Regions from separate parts of the Bacteroides sp. QWL-09 genome, predicted to be linked through region 3. Evidence: riboswitches for the same ligand, from Rfam matches in the RefSeq annotation. Region 3 holds a riboswitch; each other region holds the start of a gene.
The links. Region 3 has a riboswitch for cobalamin ahead of AC4PG5_RS12950 (anaerobic ribonucleoside triphosphate reductase). Riboswitches for the same ligand answer to the same signal wherever they lie in the genome.

Region 1 (3,501 bases), 1.2 Mb from region 3:
AATGCAATATTTAGAGACCGAGGAGAAATGGTTTGCTAACTGGGATATGGGTGGCGCTTATTGGGAAAAACAGAACCCAATTGCTCAACGGACGTTTGCGAACTCACCTCATCAGTTTGTCGATAAATGGGATACTCCTATTCTATGTATCCATGGCGAGAAAGACTATCGCATCTTAGCAAACCAAGCCATGGCTGCATTCGATGCCGCAATTATGCGTGGTGTTCCGGCACAATTGCTGATTTATCCTGATGAAAATCACTGGGTACTTAAACCTCAAAATGGAGTCCTTTGGCAACGTACGTACTTCGAATGGCTCGATAAATGGTTGAAGCCTCAGGCAAAATAATAACAGATGAAAAAGAAATAGAAAGTTAAGTTTAATGATTTAACGAGTTTTTATTTCATCAAATAATTAGCCGATTTTTGTATCTAAGCATACAAAAATCGGCTAATTTCGTAATAGAGGACGTTCGAGCAATTTATCCTAAAGATCGGATGATCTGTTTATGCAGATCGATCCTCAAGCTTCCTTGATTCTTATTCCTTATAAGTTTTCTTTGAATATCGAATATGGGACCTCTCCTGTCCATGGTTTCGGTTGCTTCGCCCCAAATAAGAATAAGATGACTGAAGCCGTGTTGACCGTATTATTGGCTTCTTCGATGATAAATCCTTCTTTAATCTTTGCACCGGTAATGCCCCAAGGAACAATCATTTCATGCGTACTGACTCCTCCGTGTCCATATTCAAGGCCTCCATGATCTGATAGGAACATAAAATGAGTGTTTTGATATAAATCGTTTTGTTTTAGTCTATCAATAAGACTTCCGATCTCAACATCGGCTTCTTCAATCGAACGGATATACTCCGGAGACATCCATTTATACTTATGTCCGGCATGGTCGGTATGAACTGAATAGAGAAAGGTTAAGGTTGAGTTAGCTCGATTAGTCACTAGAAAGTTGAAGGCTTTATCGTAATTTGCACGATAGCCGTCTTCCTCTAAAAAGGAAATCTCATCAAAGTATTTCTTGTTGTATGGGTTGATGAGCGGAGCCCAATTGTAATAAAACGCTGTTTTGATCTCCGGCATCTGATCTTTTAAGACCTTAAAAACAGAAGGATAATACCCCTCATCGTCAGTCTCGATAGCCGGTAACTTGTATTTTGAGATCTCCCAAGAGTTATCCACTACCCCATGTTGTTCAGGTCCGCTACCGGTTAGATGACTAGTCCAGTTGGGCAAGGTCACCGAAGGCATGACAACACGAGTTTTAATCGAGAGTGCGCCTTGAGCCAACAATTTATCCAAATTGGGCGTGTTTGCCTTCTGAAAGCCTTCGACGCATATACCGTCTAAGCTAATCATAACAAGATGTTGGGCGATTTGTTTTGCTTTTTCCTTTTTACGAGTAAATGCTTTTATTGGCTCAGGCAGAGATAGTGCTCCTAACGTGATGGCACCGGCCAATCCTTCCTTAAGAAAATTTCTTTTTGAATGGTCCATAATAGATTTAAAATTAGTATTTGTGTGCGTTGGGTACGGACTCTTCTTTCTCGTACCAACGACAAATGTACAAAATCTATTTTAAAAGTAGTGTAAGGTTCAATCTTTATGTAGTCATAAGATGCTCAATCTTTTGAGGAGCAATTGGACTCTGTTGTACCCTATAAAAGCGCTTGTGGAAATGGAGTGTTATCTACAGCAATAACTTTTGATATCGGATGTTTTTACTATCTTTGCTACATGAATTTTGGTGTTACCCATTTCCATAATCTTCGAAATGAGTAATGAAAAGGGAATCAGGTGTAAGTCCTGAACAGACCCGCTGCTGTAAGCTCAACCAAAATCCGTATGCCATACTCATTACCACTGAAACATGGTCTCCCTTTTTTATAAAGGTTATAGAGAACATCTTTTGGGAAGGATGCATTCGGAAGAGTAAGTCAGAAGACCTGCCAAAATAGACGAAATAAGTTCCCGTGGACTGGAATATTATTCAACCTTTTTATTATACATTTATTTATTTACAACATGAAAAAGATTCATTTGTTAGCGATGTTATTCGCTATGCTTGGCTTTGTGGCTTGTAGTCACGACGATTTTGTGTCACAGTTAGCCACTGATTTGGAAGTCGATAACCTAGCATTCTCTTATGAAGGTGGTGAACAAAGCTTTTCTTTGACGAGTAATGAAGAGTGGTCGATGAACAGTCTGCCCGATTGGGTTACGGTAGTGGTTAAAGATGAAGTGGCTACCCGAAGTTTGAATTATGCCGAAGGAAATAAAGAGTTGACGGTTACAGTACAACCGAATGCCGATTATGCCGCACGTTCAACCGAACTGATCTTAACCTCTCTTTCCGGAAAATCACTTAATCTGAAGATTGAGCAGCAAAAGAAACCGGAGCTTGTGGGGTATTGGATTTTAAGCGAAGGGTATGCCGGCAAAGGAAATACGGAATTAGCATGGTACGATGTCGCGACCAAACAATTATTGAAGAAGCAATTTGTGGCAATAAACGGAACAGCATTGGGAGACACCGGCAACGATCTCAAAATTTACGGAAGTAAGATGTATTGTGTGGTGACAGGTCCTGGTTTTGGAGCAGCAGCCACCGAAGGGACCAATTATATTGAGGTGATCAATCCGGCCGATGGGAAGTCGATTAAGCGTATTCCCTTTGTTGATGCTAAAGGGGCGCCTGCAAAACCTCGTAATATCATTTTTGAAGGCGGTAAGGCTTACATCAGTAGCTATTCTAATGAAGTGGTACGTTTAGACACGTTGTCGCTGACTTTAGATGCTCATGCTGCATTGAGCGGTACTTTAGCCGAGAACCTTTGCTATAATGACGGTAAAATTTATGTCTGCAACTCCGGACAAGGAGAGGACAATAAGATCTCAGTTGTCGATCCGGGAAAGATGCAGGAAGATAAAGTGATTACCACAGAGAAGAACCCTACCGGCATTGTTTCAGCCGCCAAAGGAACGATCTATTTTAGCACCAATTATAATACTTATAAGCTCTTTAAATTGACTACAGCCAATGATCAGATTACCGAAGTTACAGGGCTAAAAGTAGGCAATATGACCATGATGAACGGTCAGCTTTATGCTTGCTCTTTTGACTGGACGTCTTATAAAGGGAGTTCTTATGTTTTAGATCCGGCAACAGATGCGGTGACGGAACTCGATTTTAACTTGAGTAGCGTTGGCATCGAAATGTTGATGGAATATCATATTGGTCAGATTAATGGAACAGACGATCTTTTCTTAACCGGTATGGGACAAGATGTCGTCATTCTTAATCCACAAACGAAAGAGATTAAATATGCTTTCCAAACCGGAGTGGCTAACGGGAACAGCGTGGTTGCTTATTATAAATAAAAACAACTGTTTTTAAATAGATCATTAGACTTATTCTAATCTCTTATCAAAAAGGAATTGCCGGATAGTAGCTTTGAAAACGACTATCCGGCAAGTTTGTTTTGATC
Region 2 (3,501 bases), 860 kb from region 3:
TGGGGCTTAGTCGGCCTTTAGCCGTTTCATGATAATCGTATCTTGCTCCGGCTATGGTTTTGAAGTGATCGGCTAGTTTCATTTCGTGTTGTACGTATCCGGCTAAGGTATAAACGGCCTTATCAACTCCGGCAGATGGACGATCTAAACTTTCTGAGCGATAATCGAGACCAAATACCGTTTGACTATTGTCGAAAAAGCTGAATATCCCTTTGGCTTCTGCTTCATAGAAACGTTGAGTCTTCACTTTGTTATAGTCTCCAACTTCATAATTCTTCGCTTTAGGTATACGAATATATTTATAGTTTTGCAGGTAGTTATCGTTAACCAAATCGAGTGTAATAGACGATTTTTTGCTCAATAGATAACGTCCTCCAACCCCTACATTGTACGATTCATAGTGTAAGTCGTAGTCGGAACTGCCGTAAACGGTCGACTCGGCGACCGGACGATCCGTTAATTTCCAATAATATCCTCCATTGGCATATAGCGAGAGCTTATCGGTTGGGCGGTAAGTGAACTTTTGGTTGATCAAGTTCGAATGGAAACCGGTGGACATGAGTCCTACCGTAGGAATTAACGAAATATTGCCTTTTCGGTCGGCGGAATAGGCTTCATCATTCGTACGCCAACTGTCACTTTGGTCGTGCTTGTAAGTGGTGTATGAACCGAACTTCTCGTTAGCAATATTGGCGTTAACCGATTGTGTGAATTGTCCGTAGCCTTCGTATCGAGTGGAAGAGCTAACTTGCATTACATTTTTAGGTTCATCGGTGATGATATTAATCACTCCGGCAATGGCATCCGATCCGTAAAGTGATGAACCAGCTCCATTGAGTATCTCAATACGTTTCACTCGACTTAAATCGATACGTGACAAGTCGATATTGTTAGCGACATCGCCAATCAGCTTTCGTCCGTTAATTAGAATGAGCACGTATTTATTCGACAATCCGTTCATCATTAAATAAGAACCCATACTGTTGGTTGAAAATGAAAGTGAAGGTACAAGCATGGTCATTGCTTGTTGAAAGTCTGTGATTCCGGCTTTTTTAATGTCGGCTGCAGTCACAACTGAAACGGGAGCCGGTGTGCTTTTTAAGCGTTGATGAGTACCTGTACCGGTAACTACAATAGGGTTTAAATCGACCGTTAACTCTTGGTTGGTTGTTGTCGGGTGCTGTGCCATTACTCCCAAAGCAGCATAACCTCCTAATAAGGCTGCTACTAAGCATCTTTTTCTCATGGATGTTTTTTGATAAATGTTAATAAATACCCTCCTGACCCCGGGATGGCTTGATTATTTGCTTTGTGTAGGCAGGTTTCCTGACTTATTCTGTTGAAAGAGATAACCTTCCCGTTAATGACTAAAATTAACAGTGGTAAGCAGAACTTCTTTCAACTGCTCCATCTTTTGAAGAAATAGAAATTACAGTAGCGGGCACTGTTTCGGTCTCTCACCGAATTCCCTTTTATCTGTTATATGGAAAATATAACAGATCACCTAAACGCCGCCAAAGATAGTAAATCTGTTGAATAGTAAAAATCTGTTTGATAAAAAAGGAACAATAATTGTCTAATTCATAGATATACTGATTTAAAAAAGTATGTTCTGTGGTATACTTATGAATTGCAGATTGTGCTAGCCTCTATTAATGGGAAGTCTGATCAAATTTCAATGGAATTTTTGCCAATATACTGGGCCTTTTCTGCTAAAAGGAGTAACGTCTATGTAACTTCTTTTTGCTTTTATAATGATTTACAAATTAGTTGGTTAACACTGTTTTTATGTTTTTGGGAAAAAATGTAAATAACACCTTATTACGGGATTTTCTTGTTTTTTCTTTCAAAAGCGTTTATTTTTGGCCTTTAATTAAGAAATAGTAACCTGAAATCCCTGATGATGAGTCTGGAAGAATCACGCAAAAAAAGGAAGTTTGAGCAGTTTTTTATTCAGACTTATCCGAAGGTCAAAGCTTTCGCATGTAAGATTTTACATTCGGAGGAGGATGCGGAAGATATTGCGCAAGATATATTCGTCAAATTATGGGATAATACTCAACTTTGGGAGAGTAAAGAAACATGGGATAGCTACATTTACGTAATGACTCGTAATCATATTTACAACTTTCTTAAGCATAAATCTATCGAACTTAACTATCAGGAAAGATGCACAAAAGAGGATTGCTTCTCTTCTGAGTTTGATATTCACGACCAGCTTCATGCTAAAGAACTTCAACTTCTAATAAAGTTGACATTAGATAATATGCCCGAACAACGAAAAAAGGTTTTTACTATGAGCCGGAAAGACGGCATGAGTAACCAAGAAATCGCTGATCAATTACAACTTTCTATTCGTACAGTCGAACGACATCTCTATTTGGCTCTGCAAGATCTGAAAAAAAACATTTTAATTGTATTTCTTATAACTTTGATTGCGTAGTGAGCTAACCTTCATTGTTTATATAGTATAGGGCTATCAATAGTTCCTTTTTATCTCTTTTATATAATTATGAAAAACATTGATTTTGGTTATGTGGCTGTACAGCCTTCTATTTTCTTTTCAAAGACTATCAACTGTCAATCGGTTGATTACGTATATTCTAGTTTTACTCGATTAATGCCACTTCCAAGGATATCATCATAATCTTTGATTTGCTTTATGCGCTTTCTCTGATAATATATATGTTCCTTCTTATAGCTAAGGACTATAATGAACTCATTTACCAATGTAACTTAATACTATTATGATAAAAATAAATTCTAGATTATTACTATTAACATCTTCACTTGGTGCCACTTCTGTTTTAATGGCTCAACAAACGGCAGCTCCTAATATCATTTTGATTATGGCTGATGATTTAGGCTGGGGAGATGTTGGTTTTAATGGTAATACTTCTATAAAGACCCCTTGTTTAGACCGATTAGCTTCAGAAGGAGTTGTTTTCGAGCAATTTTATTCAGCGGCACCATTATCGTCTCCGACTCGTGCTAGTGTGCTCACGGGAAGGAATGCTTATCGTATGGGCGTATTTGCTCCTAATGTGGGAATCTTACGTCCGGAAGAGAAAACATTACCGGAGATTTTAAAAGAAAACGGATATACTACTGGACATTTTGGAAAATGGCATTTAGGGACTCTAACTTGTGAAGAAAGAGATGCCAATCGAGGTCGACCGGAAAACAAACATTTACTTAATCCACCGGCGGAACATGGATATGATGATGGGTTTGTTACTGAATCTAAGGTACCAAGCTACGATCCAATGTTTGCACCATTATCTAACGATGGACGTTTTTGGGATTATTTATCTGAACATGATGCTCGAAAAGAGTATGGCACATTTTATTGGGATATAAATGGCAAGAAGGTTGTGGATGGGTTAAATGGTGATGACAGCCGAGTAGTAATAGATCGCGTGGTTCCTTTTATAGATCGTGCCTTGAAACAAGGGAAGCCTTTTCTAACTACAGTCTGGTTTCATACACCTCATCTACCTT
Region 3 (3,501 bases):
TTGTTCATCTCTTCAACGGCTGCATAAAGCGTCTCCCAAGCTTTCGAACAGTGGCCGTGTCCTTTACCGTAAAGGGCCATCATGGCGTTGTGTCCACCGATGAATCCAATTCCTAATGTTCCACTGCGAAGAACATCGCCGACTTGTTCGTCGGGATGAAGGTTGGCTCCACCTTTCCAAACGTCGTTGGCCATCATGAATGGGAATTGACAAGCCAGCGCTGTGCGTTGGTATTGATAGCGTTCGTTGAGTTGTTCGGCAATGAGCGTGGCTTTTTCATGTACCATCTCTAAGAAACAGTCTTTCGCTTTTTGTTCGATAGCCTCTTGATGGTGTTGGTCTTCAACCATGCCTTCTGCTTTGATCCGGGCTTCAATGGCCAATCTTGGCAAGTTCATGGTGGTGAACGAGAGATTACCACGACCTAAAGAGCTTTTCTCTCCCCAGATATTTTCGTAAACGCGTGTGCGGCATCCCATGGTTGCCAATTCGTAGCGGTAGCGTTTTGGATCGTTGGCATCCCACTTGTCGTTGGTGTTGAATGGGGTATCGAGGAACATAAAGTTCGGGAATAGCGCTTTTGAGGTGGTCTGACAAGCTTTCAGCATCAAGTCGAAGTTGGGCGTGTCGTAGGTTAGCTGCATCGCTTCTTCGATGGTGCTTGCTTTCATCGCTTTCTCGAAGTCTTGCTCTGAATAGGAGATGCCGTCTTTCACTTTAAAGATCTGGATTGGGAAAACGGGTACTTCACCTCTGGTACCTAATCCTTCGATGGTGGCTTTAAGAAGTTCTTCGATCACCATACGGCCTTCGGCTGAGGTGTCTGTTCCATAATTGATGGAACTGAAAACCACTTGGTTTCCTCCTCTAGAGTGCATGGTGTTCAGGTTATGGATAAACCCTTCCATGGCTTGATGGGTATCTTTGCGGGTGAGCGCAAAAGCTTTGTCGATAATTGGCTGTAGATGATGCTCGTCGATGGTTGCTCCTATTTTGCCGAGAGCGTCGCATAGCGCATTGCGTTCGGCTTCGCTGTTGCGGAGTGAGGGCAGGTGTAATTCCACTAACTGACGGATCTCTTTCTCCTCCAAAGTTAGGTTTTGTTCGATTAACGAGCAGAAACTCAATAGTGAGGTTAAATGTTTACGGAACGACTTGCCAACCCCTTTAGCCATGAAGAAATCGAATGCCGGAATGGCCTGTCCTCCATGTTGTTCGTTTTGGTTGGTCTGGAAGATAATCGTTGCCAATGTCGCATAACTTTGAATGCTCTGTGGGGTACGTATGCTTCCATTTTTAGTTCGGAACCCCCGTTCGAACAAATCGTCCATATCGTATTGTATGCACGTTGTGGTTTTAGTGGGGTAGTAATCTAAATCGTGAATATGGATATCACCAAGTTGATGAGCTTCGGCAAATCGTTTCGGCAATAGATAGCGATAGGTATAGTCTTTCGTGACTTCCGAAGCAAATGTCATCATTTGCCCAGCAGGCGTGTGACTGCTCATGTTGGCATTGCTTAGATTGACATCATTCTTGTCAATAGCTACAATACCATCCATGATTTGTTTCATTTGAGTTTTTTTACCGCGTTCGGTGTTTCGCCATTCGCGGTAGATGATATACTTTTTAGCAACCTCAGGACGGTTTTTCATCAGTTCCTTCTCAACCAAGTCTTGAATCTCTTCAACAGTGATGGTTGGAGCGGTAAACTTGTCGATTACACTCATCGTGATATCGGCGATAAGTTGTTGCTCGTCTTTAATTCCTGTAGCATTGAATGCTTTTCCGATGGCGTTCTTGATTTTGCTAATAGAGAAATCTTCTCTCTTACCATCGCGTTTGATGATACAAATTTCTGCGTAGTTCATAACTTTAACTCCCGAAAGTGTTAGACAATAATGTTTCTTCTGTTTGATTGTGGCAGGTCTTCTGACTTATCTCTCCTTCGCACGCCTTCCCATGTCTTGACAAAGTGACGTAATGTGCGGATTCCTAGAGAATTACAGCAGCGGGTACTGTCGCCGAATTACACAGCGTTCCCTCATGACTAAGTCGCTTTTAGTACCGTAATCGATTACAAAGATAGAAGTTCTATCTATAAAAACAAGTCTATATATTGAAGTTTTTTTGGGCAACTTTTCTTTCTTGTTGATATCTAAAGTTTTCCGTTTTGGAAAACTTTTTTAGTGAAAATCGCTGTGAAATTTCTCTTTTTTTATTAAGGGGGTGGTTCGATTTTAGTTTATAAGCTTTTTAGTTTTGAGACTTTGGAGTCTTAAGGTTTTGGAGAGTTGGATAGAGTGTTGATATGAACAAAAGTCGCTATAACCTATTATTTTGTTATAGCGACTTTTGTTAGATGAATCTTTTGCTATTGATTGATTTTCTTAGCTGTCCTATTGTGTGGGATTGTCTTTTTTCAAGACGACTTTTCCGCTGTATTGTTCAGAAATGATTTTTCGAAAGGCGATGAATTCTATGTAGTCGTCTTTGGAATATACTCCTTTGTGCATTAATAAGCGGTAAGTGGCAACGATCTCGTTTTCATGAATGGAGATTGAGGACTTAAACGTTCCAAATTTGCTTTTCATCTCTATGCTTTTGGGATAACCTTCCACACTGTATCCATTCGGTATTTTGATGCGTATACTGTCGGTGTCATGGTAGCCATAACCGATGGATATCGGTGAATGACGAGTCGTTAATGGCGGGTTATAAAAGCTACGACGGAAAATATTGGTGGGGATAAAGAGGCGATTGCCCGTTTTATGCCCATATTGATCGGTTTGAATCTGGTAATCGATCGTGATTTCCGGATGATCGGTTTTATTCTCTTTAATTTTGATTTGATCAATCATAGCATGGGTGAGCTTGATTTCTTCTCGAAGTGCATCTTTTTGTTTATTCGGTTCTAAGTCTATGATTCCTGACTGATGGTCATATTGGAATAAACGGGAGATTTCTTCTACTGTGATCGTTGCCGATCCGGTTGGCGATATACTTACCGTGGCTTTGTTGTTTTGGGTGTTGAGAGAGTCCGGATAAAGCGGAAGGCGATAAACCTTTCCTCCTTCCGGGGTAATCAATAGTCCGTCGTGTCCCGCTATTTGCTGATGGATATATCCAAAAGGAAGTCTAGGGTTGGTGCATTCTAACCACAAGGTATCTTGGGGGAGAGGAACTTGTAAAATGATGTGATTCATCTGGTTGGCACTGGCGAAATCAGGAATTAGACGACTGTTGGTTGTGCTAATGACGGTGTAGGTAGAAGGGATGCCTAATTCTTTCAGCATTGCTTTAGTGTAATTTGACAGTGCTTTGCAATCGCCAAACCCAAATTCTGCTACTTCACTTGCCGGTGCCGGTTGGAATCCACCTATACCCAACTGTATGCTGACATATCGGGTGGTTTTTGCTAAATAGTCGTAAATGGCTTTCACTTTTTCTCTGTCGCTTTTGCAATGGGCGGTCAATTCATGTACTCGCTGTTTCATGGCG
Region 4 (3,501 bases), 1.2 Mb from region 3:
GTGAGAGACGCATTCTAAACCTTCCGGCTTCATGCGTCCTGACATCTGTTCAGGGCTATAGTCTTTCTTTAGACGCTCGTCAACACGAGTCCTGTAAAATGAGAGCAAATCACAACTATCTGGGTATTCAAGTGGAAAAGACTAAAGAAATGTGGTGTCCTTGATTGGCAGGTATATCAATGGGAAACACTCGACTTGGTTATTGGCGTGTGGCGCTTAGCCGTCTACTTACATCTGCAATGTCTAACGACAAGTTACGTAGGGTAGGATATACATTACTATCTCAAATGGTATCCATAATAGGAACCGCCAAGTGCGGATCCATATGCTTGATGGTGTGGGAGGTCGAAAACAAAAGTCGGAGAAAACTACTTTAATTTTCTCCGACTCGATTGTTTTTCTATTCAACTAATCCCTATTTATATCCCACATTTAGCTGAACGATAAGATTAGTAGTTGTGCGGTTAGTACCCTTAAGAACATGGTCAAAGGATAAACCGTTGCGTAGCCTACTGCAGGAGCATCGCACGAGGTTAAATCGCTAGAGTAAGCCAATGCCGGTGGATTGGTTGACGAACCCGCCAAGACTCCAATAAGGGTGTAATAGTTCAGTTTGAAGACGTATCGGCCGATTAAACCGGCTATAAGTAAAGGAACGATGGTGATAATGACTCCATAGCCAATCCAAACATATCCTCCGTTATAGATAATGGTATTTACAAAGCCTTCTCCCGCACCTAAACCGACACAAGCTAAGAAGATGGATATACCGATCTCGCGAAGCATTAGGTTCGCACTCATCGTGGTATAAGTGATGAGCTTATGCTGAGGGCCGAAACGGCTAATAAGAATAGATACGATTAGCGGACCACCTGCCAATCCTAGTTTCACTGGTTGTGGTATGCCTGGGAATACGAAAGGGATGCTACCTAAAATACAACCTAAGGCGATACCTAAGAAGATTGGAATAAGGTTTGGATGGTTCAATCGTTTCAACGAGTTACCAAGAATCTTCTCGGCATGGCTGACGGCTAGTTCTTCTCCCACAATGGTAACGCGGTCGCCCATTTGTAGTTGGAGTTGCGAGGTTGCGACCAAGTCAACTCCCGATCGGTTTACTCGAGTGACGCTTGCTCCAAAATTGTTTCTAATATTTAGCTGTGAAAGTGTTTTGCCGTTTAGCTCCGGTTTGGTGATCAGAATTCGTCGTGAGATCAATTGCTTGTTCGACTCATCCCATTTTACATTGATCTGCTTTCCGAAGAAGAGCGTAATTGCTGCGATATCGATCGGCGTACAAATGATTAAGATCTCATCCGATAGGTGTAGTACGGTCTCGGAGTTCACTAGCTCTTGTTCGTGAACGTCGCCTTTATGACGGATGCGAGAGATCACAAAATCGTGATTGATCAAAGGGCGAACTTCTTTTACGGTTTTGCCTTCTAATGCTTCGTTTCGTATTTCTAACGAGATTCGACGCACGGTGAGCTCTTGGAGGTGTCCTCCTCCTTTAATGGCCTCACCCTCTTCTTCTTTCGTCTTTATGCGTAAGATGTACTTTAACGCAAGGAGAGTACATATAATACCGACAACTCCCAACGGATAAGCGACGGCGTATCCTAAGGCAATCTCCGGTGCATCAATGCCGGTCAAGTCACTATTGGCTTGCTGTGCGGCTCCTAACCCTGGCGTGTTGGTTACTGCACCCGAGAGTATGCCCACCATGGTGGTGATAGGAATACCTGTGATGTAGTGTAAAGCAATGGTGGTGCCGACTCCTAGAAAGACAACGATGATGGCCAGTAAGTTAAGCGTAAGGCCGCCTTTCTTAAAAGCTGAGAAGAAGCCCGGGCCGACTTGTAATCCGATGGAATAGACAAATAGAATCAGTCCAAACTCTTTGAGGAAATGGAGCAAATGCTCGTCGAGGTTGAGGTGGTAGTGACCGAATACTATTCCGACGAATAAAATCCAAGTGATACCTAAGGATATGCCTCCAATCTTGATTTTCCCTAGCATGATTCCGAAAGTAATCACCAGCGAAAGGATAAGTACTGAATGGGCAACGCCCCCACCCCATAAATCGGGATATCCTTGAAATAGATGTGTTAAAAAGTCCATGATATAAATATTTATAATGTTTGTTTTTGGGTAAAATATCCCCGTAGAATCACTTCTACAGGGATATACACATTAAACATACTACAACGGTATATTACCGCATTTTAGAAAATCTAGTCATGTCGCGTTTCGTGTGTTTGTTTTTTTTATAAATGTAAAAGGTTAGCATGGCATTAACGTTATAGCATATGCGGCTACATATTATAGCACGACAATGCAATAATCCAGGCTTTTAAAATAAACGTTTAAAATATAAATGCTTAATTTAGTATTCTATTTCTCTAACCCACGAGTAAAAATAGACTATAATGAATGGCAGGTCTTCTGACTAGCTCCCATTCTGAACCTTCCCAACCTTAATGGTCAGTGGTAAAAGTTATTTTCAGAATGTTTCTTATAGAGCTTCACAGCAGCGGGACTGTTCAGGATTCTCACCTAATTCCCTTTTAATTTGAATAGTAGTAATACTTTTCAAAACCAATTCTCTGCAAAGATAAACCAAAAATTAGATATTACCATCATGATTGGGTCTTTAGATTGGAATGTTTTGCTACTATTTTAAAAAATAACGTTTTTTTAGACGACTTCAGTAAACAAAATAATGGGATGACGTGTTAAGATATTGTGTTTTTCATAGTATTAGATATAAGATTAATTTAATGGGATGTATTTCGCTTGTGAAAGTGGTAGTACATTAAAGAATAGAAGAGTCTGTTCTATTTTTGATAAATGTATTTAGGTAACTGTCTCAAAACAAAAATGTTTTTTGTTTTGAGACAGTCTCTTTTATGGGTTTTGCCTTATTTGCTAGTATGTTTGAAATAAAATGTGTACGTTTGTGTAAGAATATCCAAAATCGTTCAGTATGAATATACCTGTTATTTTTGATTTTTTAAATCAGCTCTCGGCAAACAATAATCGGGATTGGTTTAATGTAAATAGAGCTGAATATGATCGCGTACGCAATGAGTTTGATGTTTTTTTAGAGAAATCTATTTCTCGAATATCTCTGTTTGATGAAACAGTGAAGGGGCTTTCTCCTAAGGAATGTACCTATCGGATTTACAGAGATACCCGCTTTTCTGCAGATAAAACTCCTTATAAGACGCATATGGGGGGATATATAAACTCGATGGGTAAGAAATCACATCACTTCGGTTATTATATCCATTTGGAACCAGGAAAGTCAATGCTGGCCGGGGGAAGCTTATGTTTACCGCCTAATATCCTTAAGGCTGTAAGGGAGTCGATCTATCATAATATAGATGAGTTTGTATCTATTGTGGAAGACGACGCTTTTAAGAAGTTTTTCCCTGTCGTTGGAGAAAATCCATTGAAAACAGCTCCTAAGGGATTTGATCGTAACTTTAAACAGGTTGA

Region 1: another riboswitch for cobalamin. It lies ahead of AC4PG5_RS03740 (DUF5074 domain-containing protein); the one in region 3 lies ahead of AC4PG5_RS12950 (anaerobic ribonucleoside triphosphate reductase).
Region 2: another riboswitch for cobalamin. It lies ahead of AC4PG5_RS02390 (TonB-dependent receptor plug domain-containing protein); the one in region 3 lies ahead of AC4PG5_RS12950 (anaerobic ribonucleoside triphosphate reductase).
Region 4: another riboswitch for cobalamin. It lies ahead of AC4PG5_RS03910 (putative transporter); the one in region 3 lies ahead of AC4PG5_RS12950 (anaerobic ribonucleoside triphosphate reductase).

The regions. Positions count from the first base shown of each region.
Region 1 covers NZ_CM178748.1:950,841-954,341, reverse strand. The annotation lists gene dpp5 (dipeptidyl-peptidase Dpp5) at 1-349, shown strand, start outside; gene AC4PG5_RS03745 (alkaline phosphatase family protein) at 548-1,510, opposite strand; cobalamin riboswitch at 1,742-1,981, shown strand; gene AC4PG5_RS03740 (DUF5074 domain-containing protein) at 2,039-3,394, shown strand.
Region 2 covers NZ_CM178748.1:613,051-616,551, forward strand. The annotation lists gene AC4PG5_RS02390 (TonB-dependent receptor plug domain-containing protein) at 1-1,246, opposite strand, end outside; cobalamin riboswitch at 1,300-1,523, opposite strand; gene AC4PG5_RS02395 (RNA polymerase sigma-70 factor) at 1,901-2,443, shown strand; gene AC4PG5_RS02400 (sulfatase family protein) at 2,748-3,501, shown strand, end outside.
Region 3 covers NZ_CM178748.1:3,207,293-3,210,793, forward strand. The annotation lists gene AC4PG5_RS12950 (anaerobic ribonucleoside triphosphate reductase) at 1-1,871, opposite strand, end outside; cobalamin riboswitch at 1,906-2,087, opposite strand; gene AC4PG5_RS12955 (DUF3858 domain-containing protein) at 2,400-3,501, opposite strand, start outside.
Region 4 covers NZ_CM178748.1:991,452-994,952, reverse strand. The annotation lists partial or broken gene AC4PG5_RS03915 (IS30 family transposase) at 1-93, opposite strand, end outside; gene AC4PG5_RS03910 (putative transporter) at 433-2,121, opposite strand; cobalamin riboswitch at 2,419-2,619, opposite strand; gene AC4PG5_RS03905 (DUF2461 domain-containing protein) at 2,987-3,501, shown strand, end outside.